DNA from 2 places in the Micromonospora sp. U56 genome. Region 2 is predicted to be linked to the other one. Evidence: predicted binding sites of a transcription regulator. Region 2 holds the regulator's gene; the other holds the start of a gene.
What was found. Region 2 encodes HrcA, which represses chaperone genes, less so after heat shock. Its sites were predicted from a motif close to GGTTNGCACNCTCNNNNNGAGNGTGCNAACC; they were not measured.

Region 1: the regulator HrcA is predicted to act here: its motif matches at 6,443-6,473, upstream of groL (chaperonin GroEL).

Annotation. Positions count from the first base shown of each region.
Region 1 is NZ_JAGPYL010000001.1:176,068-191,375, reverse strand. It holds gene thrC (threonine synthase) at 1-854, shown strand, start outside; gene KBX37_RS00930 (GNAT family N-acetyltransferase) at 1,256-2,275, shown strand; gene paaN (phenylacetic acid degradation protein PaaN) at 2,343-4,016, shown strand; gene KBX37_RS00920 (GNAT family N-acetyltransferase) at 4,293-4,823, opposite strand; gene KBX37_RS00915 (cold-shock protein) at 5,045-5,248, shown strand; gene KBX37_RS00910 (hypothetical protein) at 5,352-6,395, shown strand; gene groL (chaperonin GroEL) at 6,671-8,293, shown strand; gene KBX37_RS00900 (hypothetical protein) at 8,356-8,598, opposite strand; gene KBX37_RS00895 (GNAT family N-acetyltransferase) at 8,749-9,669, opposite strand; gene KBX37_RS00890 (S8 family serine peptidase) at 9,716-12,292, opposite strand; gene KBX37_RS00885 (glycerol-3-phosphate dehydrogenase/oxidase) at 12,454-14,286, shown strand; gene KBX37_RS00880 (hypothetical protein) at 14,363-14,875, shown strand; gene KBX37_RS00875 (FAD-binding oxidoreductase) at 14,904-15,308, opposite strand, start outside.
Region 2 is NZ_JAGPYL010000085.1:1,440-16,747, forward strand. It holds gene lepA (translation elongation factor 4) at 1-638, shown strand, start outside; gene KBX37_RS24215 (GlsB/YeaQ/YmgE family stress response membrane protein) at 934-1,221, shown strand; gene KBX37_RS24220 (GlsB/YeaQ/YmgE family stress response membrane protein) at 1,438-1,725, shown strand; gene KBX37_RS24225 (sugar ABC transporter substrate-binding protein) at 1,922-3,211, shown strand; gene KBX37_RS24230 (carbohydrate ABC transporter permease) at 3,208-4,194, shown strand; gene KBX37_RS24235 (carbohydrate ABC transporter permease) at 4,206-5,039, shown strand; gene KBX37_RS24240 (MOSC domain-containing protein) at 5,142-5,786, shown strand; gene KBX37_RS24245 (hypothetical protein) at 5,850-6,713, opposite strand; gene KBX37_RS24250 (enoyl-CoA hydratase-related protein) at 6,821-7,630, opposite strand; gene hemW (radical SAM family heme chaperone HemW) at 7,650-8,873, shown strand; gene KBX37_RS24260 (DUF4870 domain-containing protein) at 8,908-9,543, opposite strand; gene hrcA (heat-inducible transcriptional repressor HrcA) at 9,778-10,800, shown strand; gene dnaJ (molecular chaperone DnaJ) at 10,877-12,019, shown strand; gene KBX37_RS24275 (16S rRNA (uracil(1498)-N(3))-methyltransferase) at 12,021-12,755, shown strand; gene KBX37_RS24280 (SDR family NAD(P)-dependent oxidoreductase) at 12,917-13,678, opposite strand; gene KBX37_RS24285 (histidine triad nucleotide-binding protein) at 13,725-14,084, shown strand; gene KBX37_RS24290 (serine hydrolase) at 14,081-15,308, shown strand, end outside.

The sequences.
Region 1 (15,308 bases), on a different contig from region 2:
GCGCCTCCACCGGCAACCTGGCCAACTCGGTGGCCGCCCACGCGGCCCGGGCCGGCGTGCCCTCGGTGGTCTTCATCCCCGGTGACCTGGAGCAGGGCAAGGTGGTCACCACCGCCGTCTACGGCGGCGAGCTGGTCGCCATCGACGGGTCGTACGACGACGTGAACCGGCTCTGCGGCGAGCTGGTGGAGACCGACGAGTTCGAGGACACCGCGTTCGTCAACGTCAACGTCCGCCCGTACTACGCGGAGGGTTCCAAGACCCTCGGCTACGAGGTGGCCGAGCAGCTCGGCTGGCGGATCCCCGCCCAGGTGGTCATCCCGATGGCCAGCGGCGAGCTGCTCACCAAGATCGACAAGGCGTTCTCCGAGCTGGTCGAGATCGGCCTGGTCGAGGCGCCGGCCGGTGGCTGGAAGGTCTTCGGCGCCCAGTCCGCCGGCTGCAACCCGATCGCGGTCGCGCTGCACGGCGACAGCGACACCATCGTCCCGGTCAAGCCGACCGGCATCGCCAAGTCGCTCAACATCGGCGACCCGGCCGCCGGCCTCTACGCCCTGGAGGCCGTGCGCCGCACCGGCGGCTGGATGGAGTACGTGGACGACGAGGAGATCCGGGCCGGCATCCGGCTGCTCGCCCGGACCACCGGGGTGTTCGCCGAGACGGCCGGCGGGGTGACGGTGGCGGTGCTGCGCAAGCTGGTCGAGTCCGGCCGGCTCGACCCGACCGCGGAGACCGTCGTGTTCAACACCGGCGAGGGCCTGAAGACCATCGACGCGGTCGCCGGCCAGGTCGGCCCGACCCACCGGATCAAGCCCTCGCTGCGCGCCGCCCGCGACGCCGGCCTCCTCGCCTGACGCCCGCTTGATCGACCCCCGTCTGCGGCGTGTCGCGCCCTCCTGCCGCCGGGACACCGCGACCCGCCGCAAACGGGGGCAATGGTGGGCACCGGCGTAGCCGGAGCGGGGCGGGGGCCGGCCGGGCGGGGGATGGGCGGATCGCCCGGACGGGGGATCGGGTCGATCCGCCGGGTAACTGGCTTTTCGCTGTGAGTGTGGAAAACCCGCCGACAAGGACTTGACGACAGGAACCGGACGGCGCAAGATGCTCCGTGCGGGAGGGCGATCCGCCGGAGACTTTGAGTTCTTACGACCCAACGCCGGAGGCGTTGTGTGGACGTCCCTCCCGACCAACGTCCGAACGGGCCAGCGAGAAAATCGCTGGCCCGTTCGCTTTGCGGTGCCGCAGGCTCACCGGCATGGGCATCTCCATCACGCCGCTGGAGCCGAACGACCAGACCGCCGTCGACGCGGCGTACCGGATCGGGGCGGCGGTCACCGACGCGGACGCGCCGGACCTCCCGCCCTACTGCCGGCGGCGCTTCGAGGCGCTGGTCCGGTACCCGATGCCGGGCCTCGTCGTGCACTGGGCGCTGGCCCGGCTCGACGGGGTCCCGGCCGGCTGGCTCCGCCTCGAGCTTCCGCAACTGGACAACACCGACAACGCCGTCGCCGAGCTGATGGTGCATCCGGCGTACCGGCGGCACGGCGTCGGCCGGGCCCTGCACGAGCACGGGGTGCGGCTGCTGCGCGACGCGGGGCGCAAGCGGGTGGCGGGGGCGGTCGCCTCGGCTCTGCCCGGCGGCCCGGCGCGCGACCCCGCCGGAGCGGCCTTCGCCGCCGTGGTCGGCGCCCGTCCCGCGCTGGCGGCGGTACGCCGCCGGCTGGACACCACCGCGCTCGACCGGGCCGCCTTGGACACCCTGCTGGCCGGTGCCCGGAGCGCGGCCGCCGGGTACCGCGCGGTCCGCTGGCACCAGTCCACCCCCGAGGAGTACGTCGACGACGTCGCCTACCTGGAGGGCCGGCTGATGACCGACGCGCCCCTGGGCGACCTGGAGTGGGAGCAGGAGCGGGTCGACGCGGACCGGATCCGGGGCGTCGAGCGGGCGCTCGACCTCCGGGGCAGCCGCCGCTACCACGTCGCGGCGGTCGACGAGCGCTCCGGCCGGCTGGTCGCCTGGAGCATGCTCAGCCTCGGCGCCAGCGCGGACTGGCACGCCTGGCAGCAGATCACCATCGTCGACCCGGCCCACCGCGGCCACCGGCTCGGTCTGCTCACCAAGATCGAGAACCTCGGGCACGCCCTGGCGTACGAGCCGGCGCTGCGCGCGATCGACACCTTCAACGCGGCGGAGAACGAGCACATGATCCGGATCAACGAGCAGCTCGGCTTCCGGCCGGTCGACGCCTCGACGGAGTGGCAGCTGGCGCTCTGACGGGTGACGATCCCACTTGTGACACTGCTCTACTGATCTGGGGCCTACCTGTTGCATGATGGCGGGCATGACGGAGACCCCGCACCCCCTGTACGACAGGCACGCCGACACCCTGAACCGTGCGCTGACCGCCATCACGGAGCGGGGATACTGGTCCGCCTATCCCGAGTCACCCAGCCCCCGGGTGTACGGCGAGACCGCCGCCGCCGACGGCAAGGCCGCCTTCGAGGCGTACCTGAACGGCGACTTCCCCCTCGACCAGCCCGGCTCGGGCGACCGGGTCGCCACCGAGACCAGCCCCTTCGGGCTGGAGCTGAACGTGCGCTACCCGCACGCCGGCGCCGACGAGCTGGTCGCCGCCGCCTCGGCCGCCCTGCCGGCCTGGCGCGACGCCGGCCCGCAGACCCGGGTGGGCGTCTGCCTGGAGATCCTCGACCGGCTGCACAAGCACATCTTCGAGCTCGCCAACGCGGTGCAGTTCACCAGCGGCCAGGCGTTCGTGATGGCCTTCCAGGCCGGCGGCGCGCATGCGCTGGACCGCGCGCTGGAGGCGCTCGCCTACGCGTACGCCGAGATGACCCGGCACCCGGGGACGGCCGGCTGGGAGAAGGCGGCCGGCAAGGGCGACCCGCTGCGGATGACCAAGACGTTCCACGTGGTGCCCCGGGGCGTGGCGCTGGTGATCGGCTGCAACACCTTCCCCACCTGGAACTCGTACCCGGGTCTCTTCGCCTCGCTGGTCACCGGCAACCCGGTGGTCGTCAAGCCGCACCCGCGCGCGGTGCTGCCGCTGGCCATCACCGTCCGGTACGCCCGCGAGGTGCTGGCCGAGGCCGGGTTCGACCCCAACCTGGTGCTGCTCGCCCCCGAGGGGCCGGGCGAGAAGCTCGCCTCCACCCTGGCGCTGCACCCCGCCGTGAAGATCGTCGACTTCACCGGCTCCACCGAGTACGGCGACTGGCTGGAGGCGAACGCCCGGCAGGCGGCCGTCTACACCGAGAAGGCCGGCCTGAACACGGTGGTGGTCGACTCCACCGACGACTTCGCCGGGTTGTGCCGCAACCTCGGCTTCACGCTGACCCTGTACAGCGGCCAGATGTGCACCACCTCGCAGAACATCCTCATCCCGGCCGGCGGCATCGAGACCGACCAGGGGCACAAGAGCTTCGACGAGGTGGCCGCCGGCATCGCCGGCGCGGTCGGCAAGCTCACCGCCGACCCGGCGCGCGGGGTCGAGCTGACCGGCGCCATCGTCAACGACGGGGTGCTGGAGCGGCTCGACGAGGTGACCAAGGTCGGCGAGCCGGTGCTGGAGTCGCGTACCGTCGAGCACCCGGCGCTGCCCGGCGCGGTGGTGCGGACGCCGGCCATCGTGAAGCTGGCCGCCGACGACACCGCGACCTACGGCCGGGAGTGGTTCGGGCCGATCTCCTTCGTCATCGCCACCGATTCCACCGCGCACAGCCTGGAGATCATGCGCGCGACGGTGGGGGAGAAGGGCGCGCTGACCGCCGCCGTCTACTCCACCGACGAGGCCGTGCTGGACGCGACCGAGGCCGCCGCGGTCGACGTCGGTGTGCACCTGTCCTGCAACCTGACTGGCGGGGTCTTCGTGAACCAGTCGGCCGCGTTCTCGGACTTCCACGGCAGCGGCGCCAACCCGGCCGCGAACGCCGCGCTGACCGACGGCGCGTACGTGGCGAACCGGTTCCGGATCGTGCAGAGCCGGCGGCACGTGTAGGCCTTCGCCTCGGGGCTAAGCCTTCGCCCCGGGTCCAGGTCGGGGTTTCCGGGGGAGCCCGCCCGCTCCAGGCGGTCAGGCTTGATCCTTCCGCGGGCGGGCTCCCCCGGAAACCCGTGCGGCGTGCGCTTCGGGCGTCGCTGCCGGGACCGGGGGTGTGGATCATCGGGGTGCTGCCCTGCTTTGTGTCCTTTGTCCCTGGGGCGGGCCGGGCACTGCCTCCAGCGGGTGTGGCTCGTTGGGGTGCTGCCCTGCGTGAGGGCCCTGTTTTCGGGGTCAGGCGGGGCGGCGCATCTGGAGTTCGCGCATGGCGGGGACGGTGGGGTGCGGCACGCGTACGCCGGTGTCGGTGAAGCCCAGCCGCTGGTAGGCGCGGTAGGCGCGGTCGTTGCCGACCACCACCTCCAGCAGGAGTTCCGGGCGGCCGGCGGCGCGGGACCAGGCGGCCACCCCGTCGATCAGGTCGGCGAGCAGGCCGCTGCCCCGCCAGGTGGGGGTCACGTAGACGGCGTAGACGACGGTCAGGCCCGGCTCGTCGGGGGAGGCGGTGCCGCCGGCGTGGCCGACCAGCCGGCCGCCGGGGTCGGCGACGAACTGCGCGGTGTGGTCGCCCCGGGAGACGTACGCGATCCGGGCCGCGTAGTCGGCGTGCGGGCGGGCGGCAGCCTGGGCGACGGTCTCCAGGAACGCCAGCGGCGCGTCCGCGAGCATCTCCAGCCGCAGCGCCCGCATCCGGGCGGCGTCCTCGGGGCGTACCCGGCGGACGGTGGCTCTCCGGGCTTCCGGCGGGGCCGGGGCAGGTGTCATGTCCGCATGCATACCGCAGCGACCACCGCCGATGGGCGGACGGTCGGCGGAGCCCTGGAATATGCCCGATTCGTGGTCGTGCGCGGCCGTCACGCCTCGTGTAGCGTGCGATTTCGGTCACCGATTCAGCGGCCCTCACCGATCGCCGAAGCGGTGGTCCTCCGGTGCCGGTCCGCCGGCCCCGGGGTCGTGGAACGCCGCGCAGAGTGAGGAAGTGCACCGTGGCACAGGGCACCGTGAAGTGGTTCAACGCCGAGAAGGGCTACGGCTTCATCGCCGTCGACGGCGGCCAGGACGTCTTCGTCCACTTCTCCGCCATCGAGATGGACGGCTACAAGGCGCTGGACGACGGGCAGCGGGTGGAGTTCGACATCGCCCAGGGCCAGAAGGGCCCGCAGGCCGAGCGGGTGCGCGTCATCGCCTGAGTCGCGTCCGGTTCCGCTCGTCGGCCGGCCCCCCACGGGGCAGCGGCGCGGGCGGGCACCAGGGAAGATCGTGGGCCGATCCAGCCGTCGCTGAGGAGTGCTCATGTCGGACCAGTCCCCGTCGGGTCCGCCCGGACCCGATCCCGTGGACCCGCCCGCGCCGGGCGGCCCGGTCGGGCCCGCCGGCCCGTACCAGGGTTGGGTCTTCCCGCCCACCGGCGGCTACCCGCCCGGCGCCGACCCGTACGCCGGCTTCCCGCCGGGCTACCCGCCGTACGCCGGCCACCTCCCGTACGGCTGGCCGGCCGCCGGCGGCTGGGACCCGGCCGACCCGCTGGTGAACCCGCCGTACGCCGGCGTCGACGGCTGGTTCACCCGGTGTGCCGGCGCGCTGCGCCGGGGTTGGCGCACGCTGCTGCCGCTCATGCTGCTCACCCAGGCGCTTCCCGCCGCGGTGGTCTCGATCATCACCCTCGGGTTGGAGCCGTCCTCGCGGTTGCCGGCCGACGGTTCGCTGCCCCCGGGTTACCTGGGTGACTTCCTGACCTTCGGGGGCGCCACGCTGGTCGCCGCCCTGCTGCTCTACCTGCTGCAGAGCGTGGGCTGGGCGGCCGGCACCTGGGTGGTCACCCGGCAGGCGGCCGGCGAGCCGGCCGACCTCGGCGGCGCGCTGCGCTACGGCCTGCGCCGGGCACCCGGGCTGTACGGCTGGACCCTGCTGGTCGGCGTGATCGTCACGGCCGGTATCTGCTTCTGCGTGCTGCCCGGCGTCTACCTCGCGTTCGCCCTCGCCCTGGCCGGGCCGGTCTACCTCTTCGAGCGGCAGAACCCGATCGGCCGCTCGTTCCGCTTCTTCCACGACCGGCTCGGCATGGTGCTGGGCCGGGTCGGGCTGGTGGCGGTGGCGGTCGTCCTCGGCGGCGTGCTGGGCGCGGTGCTGGAGGCCGTCGGCACGGCGCCGCTGGGCACCGACCCGTTCGCGGCGCCGGCCACCGCGGTGGGCGCCGTCGCGGTGGTCGCGCTGGTCGCGGTGCTGGTCGTCCCGGTCTACCTGGTCCAGCTGGTCGGGCTGGTCGTGGCGTACGCCGAGCAGCGGGCCCACGAGGGGCCGGTGAATGCCGCGCGACTGGCGGCGGAACTCGGCTGACCGGCCCGATCGTGCTTGCACTCGGCAGGGGAGAGTGCTAAACAAGTCATTGGCACTCGCATACCGTGAGTGCCAATGGTCGGGACGGTGGGGCCAAGGTTCCAGCGGCGTTGGAGACGCCGATGGGGCACACGGCCGGTCGTCGCGGGCTATCCGGCCCGGCCGAAGGACGTCGTCGTCGCCAGGTGGCGACGTCCCAAGGTGCGTACACCAGGCGGCCCATCCGGGGCACAAATACTCGGGTGGCCCGTGAGTGTCCAGGAGGACAACGCCGTATGGCCAAGATGATCGCGTTCGACGAAGAGGCGCGCCGCGGCCTCGAGCGGGGCATGAACCAGCTCGCCGACGCCGTGAAGGTGACGCTCGGCCCCAAGGGCCGCAACGTCGTGCTCGAGAAGAAGTGGGGTGCCCCCACCATCACCAACGATGGTGTGAGCATCGCCAAGGAGATCGAGCTCGAGGACCCGTACGAGAAGATCGGCGCCGAGCTGGTCAAGGAGGTCGCCAAGAAGACCGACGACGTCGCCGGTGACGGCACGACGACGGCGACCGTCCTGGCCCAGGCCCTGGTCCGCGAGGGCCTGCGCAACGTGGCCGCCGGCGCCAACCCGATCGCCCTGAAGCGGGGCATCGAGGCCGCCGTGGCCAGCGTCTCGGAGGAGCTGCTCAAGCTCGCCAAGGACGTCGAGACCAAGGAGCAGATCGCCTCCACCGCCTCCATCTCCGCCGGTGACAACACCGTCGGCGAGATCATCGCCGAGGCGATGGACAAGGTCGGCAAGGAAGGCGTCATCACCGTCGAGGAGAGCAACACCTTCGGCCTGGAGCTCGAGCTCACCGAGGGCATGCGCTTCGACAAGGGGTACATCTCCGCGTACTTCATGACCGACCCGGAGCGTATGGAGGCCGTCTTCGACGACCCCTACCTCCTGATCGTCAACAGCAAGATCTCGTCGGTCAAGGACCTGCTCCCGATCCTGGAGAAGGTCATGCAGTCGGGCAAGCCGCTGCTGATCATCTCCGAGGACATCGAGGGCGAGGCCCTGGCGACCCTGGTCGTCAACAAGGTCCGGGGCACCTTCAAGTCGGTCGCCGTCAAGGCGCCGGGCTTCGGTGACCGCCGCAAGGCCATGCTGGCCGACATCGCCATCCTCACCGGTGGCCAGGTCATCAGCGAGGAGGTCGGCCTCAAGCTGGACGCCGTCGGCCTCGACATGCTGGGCCGCGCCCGCAAGGTCGTGGTGACCAAGGACGAGACCACCATCGTCGACGGTGCCGGCGACGCCGAGCAGATCCAGGGCCGGGTCAACCAGATCCGGGCCGAGATCGACCGGAGCGACTCCGACTACGACCGGGAGAAGCTGCAGGAGCGCCTGGCCAAGCTGGCCGGCGGTGTTGCGGTGATCAAGGTCGGCGCGGCCACCGAGGTCGAGCTCAAGGAGCGCAAGCACCGCATCGAGGACGCCGTCCGCAACGCGAAGGCCGCTGTCGAGGAGGGCATCGTCCCGGGTGGTGGCGTCGCGCTGGTGCAGGCCGGCAAGACCGCCTTCGACAAGCTGGACCTGGCCGGCGACGAGGCGACCGGCGCGCAGATCGTCAAGATCGCGCTCGACGCCCCGCTGCGGCAGATCGCCGTCAACGCCGGCCTCGAGGGTGGCGTGGTCGTCGAGCACGTCCGCAACCTCGAGCCGGGTCACGGCCTCAACGCCGCCAACGGTGAGTACGTCGACCTGCTGGCCGCGGGCATCATCGACCCGGCCAAGGTGACCCGCTCGGCGCTGCAGAACGCCGCGTCGATCGCGGCGCTCTTCCTCACCACCGAGGCCGTCGTGGCGGACAAGCCGGAGAAGACCCCGGCCGCCCCGGCTGGTCCGGGTGGCGGGGACATGGACTTCTGAGTCCAGCTCCACCAACGCCGAAAGGGGCGGGCCGCGCGAGCGGTCCGCCCCTTTCCGTCTCCTCAGGGCAGGCTGCGCTGGTTACGCCGCTTCTGCGCCCGGTCGTAGGGCGGGCGGATGGCGACCGGCTCGTCCACCACGGTCACCAGCTCCTCGGCCTCCGGCTCGTCGACGCCGGTCATCTCGGCGAGCTGCTCCGCGTCGCCGTAGTCCCGCCGGTCGAACGGCACCGCGATGGGCGGGTCGCCGACCGGAGCCCAGGTGCGGGGCACCGGATCGTCGGTCTGTTCGTCGTCCGTGGTCATGGGTCGCCTCCTCTACCGAAACGGTAGGGGGCGGCCATCGCACATGCGGGCGAATGGCATTATCAGGGTCTATATCCCATTCGCCCGTTTATCGATATCTCGCGGTCTTTCCCGGGGCCGCGCGCCGCGTCCGTCCGGGCGTCCGGGCGGTCAGAGCGGGCGGCGGTACAGGAAGAAGACCCGCTCGATCCGGGCGCCCGCGCTGCCGGAGTAGAACGGCACCGGGCCCACCCAGCCGATCTGCGCCGCGCCGATCCCGGCCTCGTGCTGGTCGCGCAGGCAGCGGCGCAGCAGCACCCCGCCGATGCCCGAGCCCGCCGCCGCCGGCGCGGTGCCCATCGGCCCGAACCAGCTCGGCCGCGACGAGCCCCAGGCCGCGAAGCCGAGGATCTCGCCGTCCCGCTCCGCGAGGTGGCAGCCTGCGTCGGCACGGCCGACCGAGCCGGCCAGCTCGCCGTCCCAGGCGCCGCCGAAGGTGGAGCGGGCGAACGCGGCCAGCGCCGGCAGGTCCGCGGGCTCCGCCCGGCGTACCGACACGCCCTGGCCGGCCAGCCGCGCCTCCGCCGGCTCCGTCGTGCGCAGCGCCGGCGACCCGTCGTACGACAGGTCGGCGGTCATGTTCCAGGCCGTACGGTCCTGCCGGTAGCCGAGCGCCAGCGCCAGGCAGACCGCCGGGGTGTACCGCACGTCAATGCCCGGCCAGGCGTAGTACGGCGGGTTCCCGGCCAGCAGCAGCTCGGCCGCGCCGAGGTCGGCGAGCCGCCGTTCCGCCTCGGCCACCAGCGCCCGGCCGACCCCCCGGCGCCGCCGCTGCGGCGCGACGGCCAGCAGGTCCACGTGCCCGAGGCGCTCCTCGGCCGCCGAGACCGATCCGATCAGCACCCCGATGAGTTCGTCCCCCGCGTACGCCCCGACCGCCAGCACCGTCCGGTCGGCCGCGGCCCGGGGCCAGAGGGCGGTGACCACGGACTCCGCCTCGGCGGCGTCCTCGGGCAGGTCGAGCGCGCGTCCGCAGAGCGCGACGACGGCGGGGACCCGGTCGGCGGGCAGGTCGGCGAGGGTGAACTCCATGGTGGCCGACCCTAGATCAACCACCACGGGTGGGCGCAAGGCCCGATCAGCCGGCCCGGGCCGCCCGCACCGCCGCGTACGCGTCGACGAGGCCCGCGCCGGTGATGTTCGCGTCCCCGCCGCAGGCGTCCTGCGGCGCGCGGGAGCGGTAGCTCGGCTGCGCGGGCTTCGCCGTCTCCCGCAGGATCCGGCGGGTGCGCTCCAGGTCGCCGACGAGCGCCGGGTTCGCCGACCACATCAGCGCCACCACGCCCGCCACCTGCGGGGTCGCCATCGAGGTGCCGTCCAGGGTGGCGTAGCCGCCGCCCGGCATCGCGGAGAGCACGCCCGCGCCCGGGGCGAGCACGTCCGGCTTGGCAGCGCCGCCCGGGGCCGGTCCGCGACTGGAGAAGAGGGTCACCCGACGGTTCCGGTCCACCGCGCCCACGGTCAACACGTCCGGGTACGGCGCGGGCGGGTCGGCGATCGAGCCGCAGTACGGGCCGGTGTTGCCGGCCGCCGCGACCACCAGGATGCCGGCGGCGGCCAGCGCGTCGGCGGCGGGCCGGAGCGCCCGCGGGTCGCAGCCCTCGATCGGCGGGCAGCCCCAGGAGTTGGTCAGCACGTCGGGGGCGCGCGCCGGACGGCCGTCGGTGAACGGGTCCCCGCCGGACGGGAAGGGGGCCAGCATGAACTGGAGGCAGTCCAGGTAGTGCGCGGGGCTGCCGAGGTTGCGGTCGAGGTTGACGCAGCCCACCCAGCGCGCGCCCGGGGCCACCCCGATGCCGTCCCGACCCACCGCGCTGCCCACCGTGTGGGTGCCGTGCCCGCCCGCGTCGTTCGGGGAGCGGGTGCGGTCCCACGGGTCGTACCAGGAGTCGTCGCCGCCCCGGAAGCCGTCGGCCAGCGCCGGGTGGCGGCCGTCCACGCCCGAGTCGGAGCTACCGACCACCACGCCCGAACCGGTCACCCCCAGCTCCGACCAGACCCGGTCGGCGCCGAGCAGCCGGATGTTCCAGGCGGGGCCGGCCGGCGCCGGCGCGTCGCCGGAGCTGGTCGGGGCGGGGGCGGGCAGCGGCCGTACCCGCTGGCTGAGCAGCACGCGGGAGACCTCGGGACGGCCCGACAGCCAGGCCCGCACCGCCGGACCGCCGTCGATCTCGATCGCGTTGACCAGGTAGTACGGCCTCGGGCTCAGGCGCAGCCGGGACAGCTCCCGGCGCAGGTCGCCCTGGGTCCGCTCGGCGGTGGCGACCAGCCGGCGGTACACCTCGGCGGCGCGCGCGTCCCGACCGGCCCGGCCCGGCGTACCGGCCGGGATGCCGGTCAGGTCGGCCTGCTCGCGCAGCACCACCAGCAGCCGCTCGCCGTGCAGCCCGGGCTGCCCGGGGACCACGGCGACCACCCCGACCGCCACCAGCAGCACGCCGGCGGCCAGCACGGCCACCCGCCGGCTGGGCGTGACCGCCCGGGGGCGGGCCAGCAGGACGCCGTACCCGACGGCGAGCAGGACCGCGACGGCGAGCCCGGCGACCGCGGCGGCGGCCACCCAGAACGGCACGTCGCGGGTGGTGGCCAGGAGGACCGAGACCTCCTCCGGGTCGGCCAGGGCGAGCGGGCCGAACAGCGCCAGGCCGACCAGCCAGCGGACCGGTGCCACGGCCCGGATGCCGGCCCGGCGGGTGGCCGCGTACAGGGCGGCCAGCGTGAAGGCGACCGGCGGCACGGCGAGCAGGGCGGGCAGTTGGGCCCCGGACTGCCCGGTGCCGGCGGCCAGCAGCAGCAGGGTGACCCCGCCGACCAGCCCGCCGAGGAACACCAGCCGGGCGGGCCGGGGTGGCTCGCCGCCCCCGAGCCGGCACCAGAACCGCCCGTCGAGCAGCACCCCGGCCAGCGCGCCGAGCGCCGCCGCGGCCAGTGCGGCGAGCACGGTCTCCAGCAGTCCGCCCAGCGCGCCGAGCCAGACCCAGGGGAGCAGCAGGGCGAGCCCGGCGGCCACCGCGAGCAGGGTGACCGGATCGGGCCGTCGGCCGCCTGCCCCGCCGGTGGCGCTCGCTCGCCGCCCGGTGTGACCCGCGCCGTCCGGTGCATCGGGAGTGGTCGCCGGCCCGGGCTCGCCGTCCGGTGCATCGGGGGTGGTCGCCGGCTCCGGCTCGCCCGCTGGCGCAGCGGGGCTGGTCGGCCCGGCCTCGCCCGCCGATCCGTCGGGCAGGGCGCGGCGTCGGGCCGGCAGCCGGCCGGCGACCAGGGCCAGCCCGGCGGCGGTGGCGGCCAGCGCCGCCAGGTAGACCTCGTGGTGCACCGGCGGGAGGGCACGCAGCGCCCCGAGCGCGCCGAGCGCCAGCGCTCCGGCCAGCCAGGCCCGGCCGGTGCCCCGCAGCGCCGGGGACCGGGGGAGCAGCGCCAGCAGCAGGGCCGGCAGGCCGACCAGCAGGACGCCGGCCAGGGAGACCACCGGCCAGAGCCACGGCCACCGGTCCAGCCCGCTGGCGAGGCGTACCTGGTCGACGGACCAGCCGGCGACCTGGAGCAGCACGGTGGTCGCCACCGTCCAGCCGCCCGCCAGCACGGCCGCCACCACCGCCCAGGGGTTGGCGGACCCGGCGGTCCCGTCGCTTCCGGTGGGAGGTGGCTCGGGCCGCATCCGGAAACAGTACGACGCCCGACCCGCCCCCGGACGTCCGTGCCGTCCCGGCGTGCCCGGATCGCGCGATCCCCGTCGCGCGGTGGTGATCAATGCCTCTCCCTGCCCCTGGCGGGGGACAGGGCCTGCTGCCCGGGGCCCCGGGCGGTTACGGTGGACTCGTGCGCGACCCCAACGTGACCCGATCCGCCGCCGGCCAGCTCTCCCCGGAGCGCCGCGCCGCGGACCTGCGCCGCCTCCGGTCCGAACGGTTCGACGTGCTGGTCATCGGTGGTGGGGTGACCGGGGCGGGCGCCGCGCTGGACGCCGCCTCCCGGGGGCTCAAGGTGGCCCTGGTGGAGGCCCGCGACTACGCCGCCGGCACCTCCAGCCGGTCCAGCAAGTTGATCCACGGCGGCCTGCGCTATCTGGAGCAGTTGGAGTTCCACCTGGTCCACGAGGCGCTCACCGAGCGCGGCCTGCTCGCCACCCGGCTCGCCCCGCACCTGGTCCGGCCGGTGCCGTTCCTGGTGCCGCTGCCCGCCGGCCGTGGCCTGCGGGACCTGCCGGCCCGGGCGTTCCGCCGCTCCTACTACGGCGCCGGAGTGGCCGCGTACGACGCCTTCGCCGGGGTCTTCGGCGGTGGGCGGGGGATGCCGCTGCACCGGCACCTGACCCGCGAGGGCGCCCGCCGGATCTTCCCCAGCCTGCGGGCCGACTCGCTGGCCGGCGCCATCCGCTACTACGACGGCCAGGTCGACGACGCCCGGCTGGTGGTGACCCTGGCCCGCACCGCGGCCAGCCTCGGCGCGACCGTGGTGAGCAGCGCCCGCGCGGTCGGGCTGATCCGGCAGGCACGCGAGGTGACCGGGGTCCGGGTCCGCGACCTGGAGGCGCCCGCCGGTTCGCCGGACGCCGAGTTCGAGGTACGCGCGCGCACCGTCATCGGGGCCACCGGCGTGTGGAGCGACGACATGTCGCGGATGCTCAACGACGTCGGACTGCGCCCCGGCATCCGGGTGCGGGCCTCCAAGGGCGTGCACCTGGTCGTCCCCCGTTCGGCGATCACCGGCGAGACCGGGCTGATCCTGCGGACGGCCACCAGCGTGCTCTTCGTCATCCCGTGGGGCGGGCACTGGATCATCGGCACCACGGACACCGACTGGCGGCTGGACCGGTCCCACCCGTCCGCCTCCGCCCGCGACATCCAGTACCTGCTCGACCAGGTCAACGCCGTGCTCGACCGGCCGCTGTCCACGGCGGACATCGAGGGCGTCTACGCCGGGCTGCGCCCGCTGCTCGCCGGTGAGGCGGACTCCACCTCCAAGCTCTCCCGCGAGCACGCCGTCTTCGAGCCGATGCTGGGGCTGCTCCTGGTCGCGGGCGGCAAGTACACGACGTACCGGGTGATGGCCTCCGACGTGGTGGACCGGGCGGTCCGCCGGCTCGGCGGCGGCCGCCCCTCGCGCACCGCCGACCTGCCACTGCTCGGCGCGGACGGCTATCAGGCCATGTGGCGGGACCGGGCCGACCTGGCCCGCCGGCACGGGGTGCCGGTCGGCGTCGTCGAGCACCTGCTGGAGCGGTACGGCACGCTGACCCGGGAGCTGCTGGCCCTGGTCGACGCCGACCCGCTGCTCGCCTCGCCGCTGGCCGGCGCACCGGAGTACCTGGCCGCCGAGGTGACGTACGCGGCCCGCGCCGAGGGGGCGCTGCACCTGGAGGACGTGCTGACCCGGCGTACCCGGATCTCCTTCGAGACCACCCACCGCGGCCTGGAGTCGGCCGGGCACACCGCGGAGCTGATGGGCGCGGTGCTCGGCTGGGACGCGGCCACCCGCGAGCGCGAGATCACCCACTACCGGGCCCGGGTCGAGGCGGAGCGGGAGTCCCAGCTGATGCCGGACGACGCCACCGCCGACGCGGCCCGGCTCGGTGCGCCGGACGTGCGGGGATTCGCCGCCGACCGGGGCGTCGACGGGGACAGCGCCGGGCTGCCCACCTCGTCCCGCTGACCGACCGTTACACCCATCGATGCCCGTCCGGTCGGCGGGTACCGGTCGCTACCTACGGTGGGGTAAGTTGCGGCGCGTGATTCCCAACCAGTGGTCACGCGCGCTCATGGTCTGCGCCGGTGCCGTCCTGACGATCGCCCTCACCGCCTGCTCGGTGTTCGACCGGGGCGCGGAATCCACACCGGACAAGGCCGCGGCGGCGACGGCCTCCCCCGGCGCTGGCGCGGCCAACCGGGTCAGCCTGGTGCAGAAGCTCGGTCAGGACGGTCCGCTCCGGTCGCTCAACGTCGAGCCGGACGGCCACTGGGAGTGCGACGACTGCGCCGGCGACGGGGTGACCTCGACGGGCAGCCTCGACCCCGAGCAGGCGAAGCGGCTGCACGACCTGCTCGCCGACCCGCGCCTGCGTCAGGAGACCGACGAGGCCCGCCGCTACCGGGTCAGCTGCATCGACGCGCTGACCTCCAGCCTGCTCACCTCGGCCGGCCTGATCACCTCGCAGGACTGCCCGGGCGAGGATCGGCCGCCGGTGGCCAACGAGATCCTGCTGCTGCTCACCCAGGCCACCCCCGCCGAGCCCACCGCCTGACGCGCCCGGGCGGTGGCCGGGCGGCGCCTCAGAGCACCTTGCCCGGGTTGAGCAGCCCGGCCGGGTCGAGCGCCGCCTTGATCGCGTGGTGCACCCGCACCCCGACCGGACCGATCTCCCGGGCCAGCCAGTCCCGCTTGAGCAGCCCGACGCCGTGCTCGCCGGTGCAGGTGCCGCCGAGGTCCAGGCCCAGCCGCATGATCTCGTCGAAGGCGCGCCGACCCCGCTCCAGGCTGGCCGGGTCCGCCCGGTCCACCACGATGTTCGGGTGCATGTTGCCGTCCCCGGCGTGCCCGACGACGCCGATCGGCACGTCGCACTCCTCGGCGATCCGCGCCACCCCGTCCAGCAACGCCGCGAGCGAGCCGCGCGGCACCGCCACGTCGTCGATCACCAGACCGCCGTTGCCGCCGGGGAAGGCGTCCGCGGCGAA
Region 2 (15,308 bases):
AGATCGCCGAGGTGTACGAGCCGGTCGTGCGCGCCACCGTGCTGACCCCGAACGACTACGTGGGCGCGGTGATGGAGCTCTGCCAGGGCCGCCGGGGCAGCCTGCTCGGCATGGACTACCTCTCCGCCGACCGGGTGGAGCTGCGCTACACGCTGCCCCTCGCGGAGATCATCTTCGACTTCTTCGACCAGTTGAAGAGCCGCACCAAGGGCTACGCCTCGTTGGACTACGAGCCCTCCGGTGAGCAGGCGTCCGATCTGGTCAAGGTCGACATCCTGCTGCACGGCGAGCCGGTGGACGCGTTCAGCGCGATCGTGCACAAGGACAAGGCGTACAACTACGGGGTCACCATCGCGGCCAAGCTGCGCAACCTGATCCCGCGCCAGCAGTTCGAGGTGCCGATCCAGGCCGCCATCGGTAGCCGGGTGATCGCGCGGGAGACCATCCGGGCGATCCGCAAGGACGTGCTCGCCAAGTGCTACGGCGGTGACATCAGCCGGAAGCGCAAGCTGCTGGAGAAGCAGAAGGAAGGCAAGAAGCGGATGAAGATGGTCGGCCGGGTGGAGGTCCCCCAGGAGGCCTTCATCGCCGCCCTCTCCTCCGACTCCGGCGACGCCAAGGCACCCGGCAAGAAGTAGCGCGACGGCTGACGGCCGGCATCCTCCTGCGGGGGTGCCGGCCGTTTCGCGTGCGTGCCGCCGGGCCGTATCCGGGAAATTTCCGGTGGCCGCCGCGGCCCCGCCCGGTGTCGGCACATGCGGCCTGAGCTGCGGGTTTGCCGTGCCGCGCGGCAATCGACGCGGGGGTTGCGTATCGACCGGGCGCGACAGCCGTTTCGCTGAGTCGGTTTGGATTTTCGGACGGTCGGGAATCTAGCGGTCACGACAGGAACCACACACACCGTGTGACTCAATCTTGAGAAGGAGGGCGACCGTGGAGCTCACCGTTTGGGGCATCATCACCGCGATCGTTGTTGGTCTCATCGTCGGCGCTCTTGGCCGCCTGGTCGTGCCGGGCCGTCAGAACATGCCGATCTGGCTGCACATGCTGATCGGTATCGGCGCGGCCCTGCTGGGCACCGTGCTGGCGCGCGCCATGGGCATCGCGACGGAGACCGCCGGCATCGACTGGATGGAACTGCTGGTGCAGGTCGTGCTGGCCGCCATCGCCGTGGCCCTGGTGGCCGGCGTGGGTCGTCGCCGCAGCGTCACCCACCGGTAGATCCAGCGCAACGCACGCTCAGCGGGCGCCCGTACCCCTCGGGGGCGGGCGCCCGCTCGCGTCCGCTCCCAGCGACGGCTGCGACGAAAGCGCAGGTCAGGGCGAGTCTCGACCAGATCGTCCCCGGAGTCGGTTTGGGAAATCGCGGGGTCGGGAACCTATCGATCACGCCAAGAATCACACATCGTGTGTCATACCTACCGAAGGAGGACGGTCGTGGAGCTCACCGTCTGGGGCATCATCACCGCCATCGTCGTCGGTCTCATCGTCGGCGCGCTGGGCCGCCTGGTCGTGCCGGGCCGGCAGAACATGCCGATCTGGCTGCACATGCTGATCGGTGTCGGCGCCGCCCTGCTGGGCACCGTGCTGGCGCGGGCCATGGGCATCGCCACCGAGACCGCCGGCATCGACTGGATGGAACTGCTGGTGCAGGTCGTGCTGGCCGCCATCGCCGTGGCCCTGGTGGCCGGCGTGGGTCGCCGCCGCAGCGTCACCCACCGGTAAGCAGCGACAACGCTCTTCGACGGGCGCCCGACCCTGAGGTCGGGCGCCCGTCCGCGTACCCGCAACGGGTCTGCTCCCCGACCCGCCGGCTGCGGTACCGTCGCCTCGCCCGCAACCCGCCCCTGTCGTAAAGGAATTTTTCCTACTAGGGTGCGGCAGAGAAGGTTACTGCCAGACGGCGCGAGGGAGAAGTGGCGTGAACAGGTGGAAGCGGCTGGCCCCGGTCACCGCCGTCGTGGCCTCGGCCGCGATGGTGCTCGCCGGTTGCGGGGGCTCCGGCGACGACGAAGCGGCCGACAAGAGCAAGCTCACGGTCTGGATGATGGGCGAGGGCAGCGACGCCCAGACGAAGTTCCTCGACGGCGTCGAGACCGAGTTCCGGCAGAAGCACCCCGACACCGACGTGGTCGTCCAGTACATCCCCTGGCTGGAGGCGCCGAAGAAGTTCCAGGCGGCGCTCGCCGGCGGTGAGGGGCCGGACGTCACCGAGCTGGGCAACACCGAGACCCAGGGCTGGGCGGCCCAGGAGGCGCTCGCCGACGTCACCGGGAAGATGTCCGGCTGGGCGGAGAGCAAGGACATCCTGCCCGACCTGGTGAAGAACGCCCAGCTCGACGGCAAGCAGTACGGCGTCCCGTGGTACGCCGGCGTCCGCGGCGTCTACTACCGCACCGACTGGTTCGCCGAGGCCGGCGTGAAGACGCCGACCAACTGGGACGAGCTGGTCGCCACCGCCAAGGCCGTGCAGGCCAAGAAGCCGGGCACCTACGGCATCGCGCTGCCGGGCAACTCCGAGCTGCCCTTCTACTCTTTCCTCTGGGGCGCCGGCGGCGAGATCGCCACCAACCAGGGCGGCACCTGGAAGTCCGGTTACACCACCCCCGAGGCGCAGAAGGCGGTCAAGTTCTGGACCGACCTGGTCACCGTGCACAAGGTCGCCCCGCCGGCCGCCGCCGGCTGGAACGAGATCGACGCCCGCACCCAGTTCGCCACCGGCAAGGCGGCGATGGCCTTCGGCGGTAGCTGGCAGGGCGGCGCCATCAAGAAGGACAACCCCGACATCGAGAAGGTCTGGGGCACCTTCCCGATCCCCGGCCCGGACGGCAAGCCGGCCCCGGCGTTCGCCGGCGGCTCGGACGTCGCCCTCTGGAAGGACAGCAAGAAGCAGGACCTGGCGTGGGACTACCTCACCGTCCTGCTGAACAAGAAGAACGCGAAGACCTTCGCCAGCAGCCTGAACTTCTTCCCGGTCTACTCCGACCTGGTCAGCGGCGGCGAGTACGCCAACGACAAGATCATGGCCGCGTTCGCCACCACCATGCAGAACACGAAGGTCACCCCGCTGACCCCGAAGTGGGTGGAGGTCAGCCGCACCAAGACGGTGACCCAGGCGATGAACAGCTCGGTCATGAAGGGCCAGAAGACGGTCGAGCAGGCCACCGCCGACGCCGCCGCCGAGATGGAAAGCATTCTCAACGCCAAGTGAGCTTACTGACCAAGAACACCGGGACTGCCGCCGGGCGGAAGACCTCCGCACGGCGGCGGCCCCGCGTGGACCGCCTGCCGTACCTGCTCCTGCTGCCCTGCCTGGTGGTCATCGGGGTGCTGCTGCTCTGGCCGCTCGGCCAGGTGGTGGCGATGTCGTTCTACAAGCTGGACAGCGTCCGGCAGCTGCGCGGCGACCGCGAGTGGCCGTGGGTGGGACTGGGCAACTACACCCAGATCCTGGGCGACCCGTTCTTCCGTACGGTGCTGCGCAACACGGTGCTCTTCGCCGCCGCGAACGTGGTGCTGACGATGGTCCTCGGCACCCTGGTCGGGCTGCTGCTCAACCGGCTCGGCCGGCGGATGGCCACCTTCGTGGCGAGCTGCGTCATGCTCGCCTGGGCCACCCCGGCGCTGACCGGCACCATCGTCTGGAAGTGGATCTTCGACGACACCAGCGGGCTGGTCACCTGGCTGTTCAACAAGCTGCCCGACGGGCTGTCGACCACGCTCTTCGGCCGCAGCGACTGGACCGGGTACGGCTGGTTCAACTCCCCGCTGCTCTTCTTCGCCATCCTCACCCTGGTGGTGGTCTGGCACTCGTTCCCGTTCATCGCGGTGAGCGTGCTCGCCGGGCTCAAGAGCGTGCCGAGCGAGCTGCACGAGGCGGCCCGGGTCGACGGGGCCGGGCCGTGGAAGGTGTTCTGGAAGATCACCTTCCCGTTGCTGCGGCCGGTTTTCGGGATCCTGATCGTGCTCAGCACCATCTGGGACTTCAAGGTCTTCACCCAGCAGTTCGTGCTGGCCGGCGGCACCCAGGACCGGCCGACGTTCATGCTCTCCATCTACTCGTACGCCGAGGCCTTCTCGCCGCCGCCCAAGTACGGCGTGGGCTCCGCGATCGCGGTCATCCTCACCCTGATCCTGCTGGTGGTGACCGGTCTCTACGTCCGCATGGTGCTCAAGCAGGAGGAGGACGCGTGAGGCGCGGCGCGATGGTGAAGCGGGTCGCCCTCAACGGCGCGGGTCTGCTGGTGGCGCTCTTCGCCGCCTTCCCCGTCTACTGGATGGTCGCCACGTCGCTGAAGCCCAACCGGGAGATCTTCTCGTCGACGCCCCGGCCGGTGCCGGCCGAACCGACCCTGGAGCACTACCGGGAGATCCTCACCGGCAACCTGATCCCGGGCGTGACGTTCGCCGACTTCTTCCTCAACAGCGCTCTGGTGGCGGTGAGCACGGTGCTGCTCAGCGGCCTGGTCGCGCTGCTCGCGGCCACCGCGGTGGCCCGGTTCCGCTTCACGCTCCGGACCAGCTTCCTGATCATGCTGCTGGTGGTGCAGATGATCCCGCTGGAGGCGCTGGTCATCCCGCTGTTCCTGATGATCCAGCGGCTCGGTCTCTACAACACCCTGCCCAGCCTGATCCTGACCTACCTCGGCTTCTCGCTGCCGTTCGCGGTCTGGATGCTGCGCGGCTTCGTGGCCGCGGTGCCCAAGGAGCTGGAGGAGGCCGCGGCGATCGACGGGGCCAGCCGGGCCCAGACCTTCCGCCGGATCCTCTTCCCGCTGGTGGCGCCGGGCCTGGTCGCGACCAGCATCTTCTCCTTCATCACCGCCTGGAACGAGCTGATCTTCGCGTTGACCTTCGTCAACGACCAGGACAAGTACACCCTGCCGGTGGCGATGACCTTCTTCTTCGGCCGGGACGACACCGCGTGGGGGTCCGTGATGGCCGCCTCGACGCTGTTCACCCTGCCGGTGATCGTCTTCTTCCTGCTGGTGCAGCGCCGGATGGTCTCCGGGCTGGTCGCCGGCGCCGTCAAGGGCTGACCCCCGCGCCCTGTCGAGGGCCCGGCCGGCGCCGTCAAGGGCTGACCTGACGGCGGATCGGCGGGTGCCCCGGACCCGGCGTCCACGGCTAGGCTCTGCGCCATGACGGGCAGGCTGGCGGCGGTGAACCTCGGCGTGGTGACCGAGGCGGAGTGGGCGGGCGACCCGAGCGGCCGCAGCGGCATCGACAAGCGACCGGTGGACGGTCCGGTGCTGCTGCGCGCCGACGGGGTGGCCGGGGACTTCATCGGCGAGCGGGCCCACCACGGCGGCCCCGACCAGGCGGTCTACGCGTACGCGGGGGAGGACGCCGAGTGGTGGTCGGCGGAGCTGGGGCGCACCGTCCCGCCCGGCGGGTTCGGCGAGAACCTGACCACCTCGGCGGTGGACGTGACCGGGGCGGTCATCGGCGAGCTGTGGGCGATCGGCTCGGCCGTGCTCCAGGTGACCAAGCCGCGCACCCCCTGCACCACCTTCGCCGGGTTCTGGGGCGTACCCGACCTGATCAAGCGGTTCACGGTGCGGGCGGCGCCCGGGGCGTACCTGCGGGTGCTGCGCGAGGGCGAGATCGGCGCGGGCGACCCGGTCGAGGTGGTGGACCGGCCCGCGCACGGGGTCACCATCGGCGAGGTGTTCCGGGCGATGAACCTCGAACCGGAGCTGCTGCCCCGGCTGCTGGACGCCGCCGAGCTGCCGGAGCCGGTCCTGGAGAAGGTCCGTCGCCGGGTGGCCGGCAGCCGCTCCTGACCGGGTCTCGGGCCGGGCGACACCGGTAGGCCGGCGTCCTGGCCCGGCCGCGAGGCACCAGGGTCACCCCTCGGCGAAGACCTCCGCCAGCACCTGGCCGTCGGCCGGGCGGCCGTCGGAGATCTTGGCCCAGGTGCCGTCCTCGGCGGTCCACTCCAGGCCGGCGAAGCGGACCCGCTTCACCCCGTGGTCGGGCGCGTGCGACACCAGCCAGTGGGCGTACCGCCAGCCGTCGCGACGGTCGGCGGCGGGCACGGTGAGCCCGCTCAGCGCGGCCGCCGTGCCGGTGCCCGGCAGCCCCCAGTCCAGGGTCAGGCCGCGGGTCAGCGCCGCCGCGGCCGCCTCGCCCCGCATGACCGGCGTCCGGCTCACCGTGCAGGCCACCGCGCCGGTCGCCTCGCCGAGCAGGGCGCGGGTCAGCACCTCGGACTCGTCCGCCCACTTCTGGTACGCCGTCGGGAAGGCCGACCGCTGGACCGCCTGGGCCGCGTCGGTGACCCGCATCTCCTCCCAGCCGCGCACCTTCTTCAGCGCGGCGTAGAAGCGGTTGGCCGCGTACCGCTGGTCGCGGATCTGCTGCGGGGTGCCCCAGCCCTGGCTCGGCCGCTGCTGGAACAGGCCGATCGAGTCCCGGTCGCCGCCGGAGAGGTTGCGCAGGCCCGACTCCTGGTACGCGGTGGCCAGCGCGACCACCACCGCCCGCTCGGGCATCTGCCGCTGGATGCCGATCGCCGCGATCGTCGCCGCGTTCGCCATCTGGTCGGCGTCGAGCAGCACCGTGCCGTCGGCCTGGACGGTGCAGCTGCGGCTCGCCACGGGGAGCCGGAGCTGGCCGCCGAGCTGACGGACGACGACCCAGACCCCGAGGAGAGCGACGACCGCGAAGACGACACCGACTGCGACAATTGCCCGACTTCGCACCCGCACCTCCTGTTTCACGGTCATCCCCAGCGTACGTGCCCGAAAAGGCGAGCCGGGTCGGCCGACCGGTTCACGTTTTCGGGAGCAAAGGAAGAAAGCACCCCGAACCGGTGCTACCGGGCCCCGTCTGCCGGACCACCGTCCAGAGCGGCCACCCATCGAGCCAATCGTTTCTCGCGGAAGGCGAGCACGCCCTCGCGGCCCTCGTCGGAGAGGAAGTAGCCGGTGGAGAGGGCGGACAGCTCGGCGATCTCGCCGCGCAGGTCGGTGGGGGCCGGGCGGCGCAGCAGGCCCTTCGCCCCGGCCAGCGCCCCCGGCGCGCCGCGCACCAGCGAGGCGCAGTAGCGCTCCACCGCCGCGTCCAGCCCGTCCGCCGGCACCGCCGCGGTCACCAGGCCGATCTCGGCGGCCCGCCGGCCGTCGAAGGTGTCCCCGGTCAGGTACAGCTCGGCCGCCGCGCGCGGGTGCAGCCGGGGCAGCACCGTGGCGGAGATGACCGCCGGGATCACCCCGATCCGCACCTCGGTGAAGGCGAACGTCGCCTCCTCGGCGCAGACCGCCAGGTCGGCCGCCGCGATCAGGCCCAGCCCGCCGGCCCGCGCCGGCCCGGCCACCTTCGCCAGCACCGGCTTCGGGCACTCCCAGACCGCCGCCAGCACGTCGCCGAGCATCCCGGCCGGCACGCTCCCGCTGGCGTACGCGGCGGCCGTCTGCTTCAGGTCCGCGCCGGAGCAGAAGACCGGCCCGGTGTGGTCCAGCACGATCACCCGGACGGCGGCGTCGGCGACCGCCGCGGCGATCCCGGCCAGCAGCTCGGTCATCAGTGGCGTGGAGAGCGCGTTGCGGTTGTGCGGGCTGTCCAGGGTGAGGGTGGTCACCCCACTGGCCGTGGTGACCCGCACGAGGCGGTCGGGAGAGGTCATGCCGGGCACACTAGTGGCCATGCCCGGCGTCCTTCCAGAAGGCGAGACCGTCCCCGTCGACGGGTCGCTGCCCGCCACCGCCCTGAACGCGGTCGGCGCGCGCGGCTTCGGCGTGTACGTCCACGTGCCGTTCTGTGCCAGCCGCTGCGGCTACTGCGACTTCAACACCTACACCTCGGCCGAACTCGGTGGCGGCGCCGACCGGGAGTCGTACGCCGACACCGTGCTGGCCGAGCTGGCGCTGGCGGCCCGGGTCCTCGGCGACACCCCGCCGCCCCGGGTGGACACCGTCTTCGTCGGCGGTGGCACGCCGACCCTGCTCCCCGCCGACGACCTGGCCCGCATCCTGGACGGCATCGACCGCACCTGGGGGCTGGCCGCCGACGCCGAGGTGACCACCGAGGCCAACCCGGAGTCGGTGACGCCGGAGTCGCTGCGCACCCTGCGCGCGGCCGGCTACACCCGGATCTCCCTGGGCATGCAGTCCGCCGCACCCGGGGTGCTGGCGATCCTCGATCGCCGGCACAGCGCCGGCCGGGCGGTCGCCGCCGCGCTGGAGGCCCGCGACGCCGGGTTCGACCACGTCAACCTGGACCTGATCTACGGCACGCCGGGGGAGAGCGCGGCGGACTTCGCCGCCTCCCTCGAGCAGGTGGTCGCCGCCGGGGTGGACCACGTCAGCGCGTACGCCCTGATCGTGGAGGACGGCACCCGGCTCGCCGCCCGGATGCGGCGCGGCGAGCTGCCGTACCCGTCGGACGACGTGGCGGCGGACCGGTACCTGGCGGCGGAGGCCGCCCTCGGCGCGGCCGGCTTCTCCTGGTACGAGGTCTCCAACTGGGCCCGCTCCGAGGCGGCCCGGTGCCGGCACAACCTGCTCTACTGGACCGGCGCGGACTGGTGGGGCCTCGGCCCGGGGGCGCACAGCCACGTCGGCGGGGTGCGCTGGTGGAACGTCAAGCACCCCACCGCGTACGCGAAGCGCCTGGCCGCCGGGGAGTCACCCGGCCTGGCCCGGGAGGTGCTGACCGCTGGCGAGGCGCACATGGAGGACGTCATGCTCCGGCTGCGGCTCGCCTCCGGCCTGCCGCTGGACGCCCTCGACCCGGCGGGTCGGGCGGGTGCCGAGCGGGCGCTGGCCGACGGCCTGCTGGACCCCGCGGGGCACGCGGCGGGGCGGGCGGTGCTCACCCTGCGCGGTCGGCTGCTGGCCGACGCCGTGGTCCGCGACCTGCTGCCCTGATCCCGGCCGGCCCGGGTGGGCCGGCCGGGACCGGTCACTTCTTGAAGGCGTAGCTCGCCGGGTAGCGGTAGACGACGCCCTCGGTGGCCTTCACCCCGCCGATGATGCCGAAGATGATCGGCACCAGAGCGGTCAGGATCGGGATGAAGAAGAGCACCCCGCAGGTGACGATAGCCAGGACGAAGCCGATGACGTTGGCGATCGCCCAGGTGATCTGGAAGTTCAGCGAGGCCGTGGCGTGCGCCCGCACGGTCGGGGACTGCTGGCCCTTGGCGGAGAGCGCGATCAGCGGCGCCACCCAGCCGAGCAGGCTGCCGCCGACGATCACGCCGACCGGGCCGCCGAAGTGCGCGATCAGCGACCAGGTCCTGTCGTCGTCGGTGGCGTAGCCGCCGCCCGGGGCGCCGTAGCCGCCGCCGGGAGCGCCGTAGCCGCCGGCGGTCGGATAGCCGACGCCCGGCGCGGCGTAACCACCCGGCGGTGGGTAGCCGCCCGCCGGCGGTTGGTCACCGGTGGGTGGCGGATAGCCACCGGGCGGGGGATAGCCGCCCGCCCCGGGTGCCCCGGACAGTGGTGCGGTGGGCGGCTCGTACGACGAGCCGGACGGGGCGGTCGGGTCCGGGCGGTCGCCGGGGTCCCCCGCTCCGGGAGGGCGAGGTGGTTCAGTCATGGACGTCACGGTAGGGGTTGCCGGCAAGCCCTCACCAGAGCGACACCGCCCCGGATGTCCGGATGATCGGCCCTGGCGCTCCGTCCGGGTGGCGGGGCGCACCCGTGGTCCGTCGCTGATCATCGCGTCAGCGGGGACGCCGACGTAGACTGGCACTCGCTACAGTCGAGTGCCAGTGCGCTCGCCCGGGGCGCCTCAGCCGCTCCGGGCCGACGTGCGTCAGGAGGTGGGGAGATGGGTCTCGACGACCGCAAGCTCGCCGTGCTGCGCGCGATCGTCGAGGACTACGTCGCCACCCAGGAGCCGGTCGGCAGCAAGGCCCTGGTCGAGCGGCACCAGCTCGGCGTCTCGCCGGCCACGGTGCGCAACGACATGGCCGTGCTGGAGGAGGAGGGCTACATCCGGCAGCCGCACACCAGTGCCGGCCGGGTGCCCACCGACCGTGGCTACCGCCTCTTCGTCGACCGGCTGTCCCGGGTCAAGCCGCTGAGCCCGGCCGAGCGCCGGGCGATCGAGCGCTTCCTGGTCGGCGCCGTCGACCTGGACGACGTGGTGCACCGCACCGTGCGGCTGCTGGCCCAGCTGACCCGGCAGGTCGCCGTGGTGCAGTACCCGTCGCTGGCCCGCTCCTCGGTGCGCCACCTGGAGCTGGTGCCGATCTCCACCACCCGGCTGATGCTGGTCATGATCGCCGACACCGGCCGGGTCGAGCAGCGGCTGGTGGAGCTGCCCGCGCCGATCCCCGCCGACCACGTCACCGACCTGCGCCGGCTGGTCAACGAGAAGCTGGTGGGCAGCCGGCTGTCGGAGACCCCGCCGCTGGTCCAGGCGCTGGTCGACGAGTCCGCGCCGCACCTGCGCGGGGCGATGACCACGCTCTCCACGGTGCTGCTGGAGACCCTGGTCGAACGGCACGAGGAGCGCATCGCGCTCGCCGGCACCGCGAACCTCACCCGGGGCGGCCTGCTCGACTTCCAGGGCTCGCTGCGGCCCATCCTGGAGGCGCTGGAGGAGGAGGTGGTGATGCTCAAGCTGATCGGCGAGGCCGAGTCGACCACCACCCGGGTGCTGATCGGCGACGAGAACGAGATCGACAACCTGCGGGCCGCCTCCGTGGTCAGCACCGGCTACGGGCCGGGGGCGACCGCGCTCGGCGGGCTGGGCGTGTTGGGCCCCACCCGGATGGACTACCCCGGCACCATCGCCACGGTGAGGGCCGTGGCACGCTACGTGGGCGAACTGCTGGCCCAGAACTGATCCAGGGCAGGGGCCGGCACCCGGCCCCGGCCGACGACCGGCGCAACGCGAGACGAACATGAGGACACCGAACGCAGTGGCCAGGGACTACTACGGCATTCTCGGCGTGAGCCGGGAAGCCTCCGACGACGAGATCAAGCGCGCCTACCGCAAGCTGGCGCGGCAGTTCCACCCGGACGTCAATCCGGACCCGGAGGCCCAGGAGAAGTTCAAGGACATCAACGCCGCGTACGAGGTCCTCTCGGACGACCGGAAACGGCAGATCGTCGACCTGGGTGGCGACCCGCTCGCCCCGGGTGGCGGCGGCGCGGGGCCGGGCGGTCCCGGCGGCGCGGGCCCGTTCGTCGGCTTCCAGGACATCATGGACGCGTTCTTCGGCGGCGCCGCGGGTGGCGCCCGGGGGCCGCGACCGCGTACCCGGCCGGGCGCCGACGCGATCCTGCGGCTGGAGCTGGACCTGCACGAGACCGCGTTCGGCGTCGAGGCGCCGATCACGGTCGACACCGCGGTGCTCTGTACCACCTGCGCCGGCGCCGGCACCGCCGCCGGCACCCACCTGGCCACCTGCGAGGCGTGCGGTGGCCGGGGCGAGGTGCAGTCGGTGCAGCGCACCTTCCTCGGCCAGGTGGTCTCCGCCCGCCCCTGCACCGTCTGCCAGGGGTACGGCACCACCATCCCGCATCCCTGCCCGACCTGCGCCGGCGACGGCCGGGTGCGCACCCGGCGCTCGCTGACCGTCAAGATCCCCGCCGGGGTCGAGGACGGCATGCGGATCCGGCTCGCCCAGCAGGGTGAGGTGGGCCCGGGCGGCGGCACCGCCGGGGACCTCTACGTGGAGATCCACGAGCGGCCGCACGACGTGTACTCCCGCAAGGGCGACGACCTGCACTGCCGGGTCACCGTGCCGATGACCGCCGCCGCGCTCGGCACCCGGCTGACCATCAAGACGCTGGACAGCGAGGAGACGGTCGACGTCAAGGCCGGCACCCAGCCGGGCAGCACGCTGCGGCTGCGGGCCCGGGGTGTGCCGCACCTGCGCGGCACCGGCCGGGGCGACCTCTACGTCCACCTCGACGTGCGGACGCCGACGAAGCTCGACGCCGACCAGGAGAAGATGCTGCGCGACTTCGCCAAGACCCGGGGCGAGGAGGTCGCCGAGCTGACCAAGCAGGGCGGCTTCTTCTCCCGGATGCGCGACGCCTTCAACGGGCACGCCTGAGGTGTCCGCGCCGCTGTTCCTGGTCGAGGCGCTGCCCACCGGCGACACGCTGACCCTGGACGGCCCGGAGGGCCACCACGCGGCCACCGTGCAGCGGCTGCGCGTCGGCGAGGAGCTGCTGCTGGCCGACGGCCGGGGCGGCACGGCCGCCGCCGTGGTCACCGCCGTCGGCCGGGGCACCCTCGACGTGCGGGTCACCTCCCGGGGGTACGCCGACGCGCCGGTCCCCCGGATCGTCGTGGTGCAGGGCATCGCCAAGGGAGACCGGGGCGAACTGGCCGTGCAGGCGATGACCGAGGTCGGAGTGGACGAGATCGTGCCCTGGGCGGCGTCCCGCTCGGTGACCCAGTGGCGCGGCGACCGGGGCGTACGGGCCCGGGACAAGTGGGTGGCGACCGCCCGGGAGGCGGCCAAGCAGGCCCGCCGGCCCTGGCTGCCGGTGGTGGCCGGAGCTCCGGACGAGTCCACCGGGACCGTGGTGCGGCGGATCGCCGGCGCCGGTGCCGCGTTCGTGCTGCACGAGGAGGCCGAGGAGCGGCTGAGCACCGCCGAGCTGCCGCAGACCGGCGAGATCGTGCTGGTGGTCGGCCCGGAGGGCGGCATCGCCCCGGTCGAGTTGACCGCCTTCGCCGACGCCGGCGCCCGCCCGGTGCGGCTCGGTCCGTCGGTGCTGCGCACCTCCACCGCCGGGGTGGCCGCCCTGAGCGTCCTCGCCACCCGCCTCTCCCGCTGGTAAACCCCCACCCCACCCCGCCCCGGGCTGGGCCGCACGCCGGGCCGCCCCGCGCCGGGCCCGGCCGCGGGCACTTTCACTGAATGAGTGGCTATTCCGCGCCGGATAGGCACTCATTCAGTGAAACTGCGTGGATCCTGAGGTGTGGCGGGGGCCGGCCGGCGTCAGGTACGCAGGTAGGAGGCGCCGTTGAGGTCGACGATGGTGCCGGAGGCCCACTGCGCCTCGGGGCTGGCCAGCCAGTGCACGGCGGCGGCGATCTCCTCGGGGCGGGCCACCCGGCCGAACGGGCTCTGCGCCCGGATCGCGTCGCCCTGCTCGCCGGTCAGGTGCTCCGTGGTCATGTCGGTCGCCACGAAGCCCGGGGCGACCGTGGCGACCGCGATGCCGTACGGGGCGAGCGCGACGGCGAGGGACTGCCCGAGCGCGTTCAGGCCGGCCTTGCTGGCGCCGTACGCGGGCTGGTCCGGCTCGCCCCGGAACGCGCCCCGCGACGACACGTTCACCACCCGGCCACCGCGCTCCCGCATGTGCTGGGCAGCGCACCAGGTGACGTTGCCCGCCCCGGTCAGGTTGGTCTCCAGCACCCGCCGCCACTGCCGCTGCCACTGCTCGTACGAGGCGCCGAAGACCGGGTGCGGGGCGTCCCGCTCGCCGTACACGCCGGCGTTGTTGACCAGCACGTCGAGCCCCCCGAGCCGGGCGGCGGCGTCGTCCACCATGGCCCGTACCGCCGCCGGGTCGGTGAGGTCCGCGCGGACCACCACGTGGCCGTCGCCGGGCAGCTCGGCGCGGAGCGCCTCGGCCAGCTCGGCCGAGTCCCGGTGGTGGATCGCCACCCGGTCCCCGGCCGCCGCGAACGCCCGCGCCACCGCGCGGCCGATGCCGCGCGACGCCCCCGTCACCAGTACCGCTCGTGAAGTCACGCGGCACATCATGCCCGAGCCGCTCGGCACGCCTTACCATGCCCCGATGGGATCCGACTGCCTGTTCTGCCGCATCGCCGCCGGGGAGATCCCGGCCACCATCGTCCGGGAAACCGACACCACCCTCGCCTTCCGCGACCTCGACCCGAAGGCGCCGGTGCACGTGCTGGTCATCCCGAAGGAGCACTACGCCGACGTCGCCACGCTGGCACAGGGCGACCCGAAGCTCGCCGGCGACCTGCTCGCCACGGCGGCCGCGGTGGCGGAGGACGAGGGGCTGCTCGGGGACGGCTTCCGGCTGATGTTCAACACCGGCGCGTACGGCGGCCAAGAGCTCTTCCACGTGCACGCGCACCTGCTCGGCGGCGCGCCGCTCGGCCCGATGCTGGCCCGGAACGTCGCGTGACGGCTGGCCCCGACCGGCTGGCCCGGATGGTGCGCCGGGTGCAGGCGCAGGCCCGGGTGCCGGCCCTGGCGGCGGCCCTGCACCGCGCCGACCGGCCGCTGTGGACCTGCGAGGTCGGCGGCACCGGCACCGACGCCGACCTCGGCCCGGGCACCCGGTTCCGGATCGGCTCGGTGACCAAGACCTTCACCTCGGTGCTGGTGATGCAGTGCCGCGACGACGGCCTGCTCGACCTGGACGACCCGATCGGCCGTCACCTGGCGCTGCCGGCGCACGGCGAGCTGACCGTACGCCGGCTGCTGTCGCACACCGCCGGCCTGCAACGCGAGCCGTACGGTGACGTCTGGGACACGCTGCGCGCCCCCGGCGCGGACGAACTCGTCGCCGAGCTGGCCCGGGCCGAGCGGGTGCTGCCGACCGGTCGCCGCTACCACTACTCCAACCTGGGCATGGCGCTGCTCGGCCGGCTGGTCGGCGAGCTGCGCGGCAGCTCCTGGTCAGAGGTGCTCACCGAGCGGGTGCTGACCCCACTGGGCCTGGCCGCCACCTCGGTCACGCCGGGGCCGGCGGCGGCCACCGGGTTTCTGGTCGACGCCTACTCCGACGAGGCGCACCCGGAGCCGCCGACCGACTTCGGTGCGATCGCCCCGGCCGCCCAGCTCTGGAGCACCGCGACCGACATGGCCCGGTGGGCGGCCTTCCTGGCCGACCCGGTGGCGCTGGACCCGGCCGGGGCGGTGCTCGCCGCGGCCTCGCTGGACGAGATGCGCTGGCCGCTGACCACCACCGACGAGACGCTCTGGGCGGCCGGTTTCGGGCTCGGCCTGATCCTGGTGCCGTACCCCGACCGGGTGGTGCACGTGGGGCACGACGGCGCGATGCCGGGCTTCCTCGCCGCGGTCTACGGCCGGCGCGGCGGCGACGGCACGGCCGGCGCGATGGGCTGCGCGGTGCTCGGCTCCTCCGGCACCGCGGCGGAGGTCTTCGACCTGCCGCACCGGCTGCTCGCCGCGTCCGCCGAGCACGACCCGGCGGACGTCACTCCGTGGCGGCCGGGCGAACCCGCCCCCGGGCCGCTGCGCGGGATGCTGGGCCGCTGGTGGGGCGAGGGCTTCGAATACGTCTTCAGCTGGCACGACGGCGCGCTGCGCGCCCGGGGCGCCGACGACCCGGCGGGGAAGCCCCCGGCGGTCTTCGCGCCGCTGCCGGACGCTCCGGACGTCT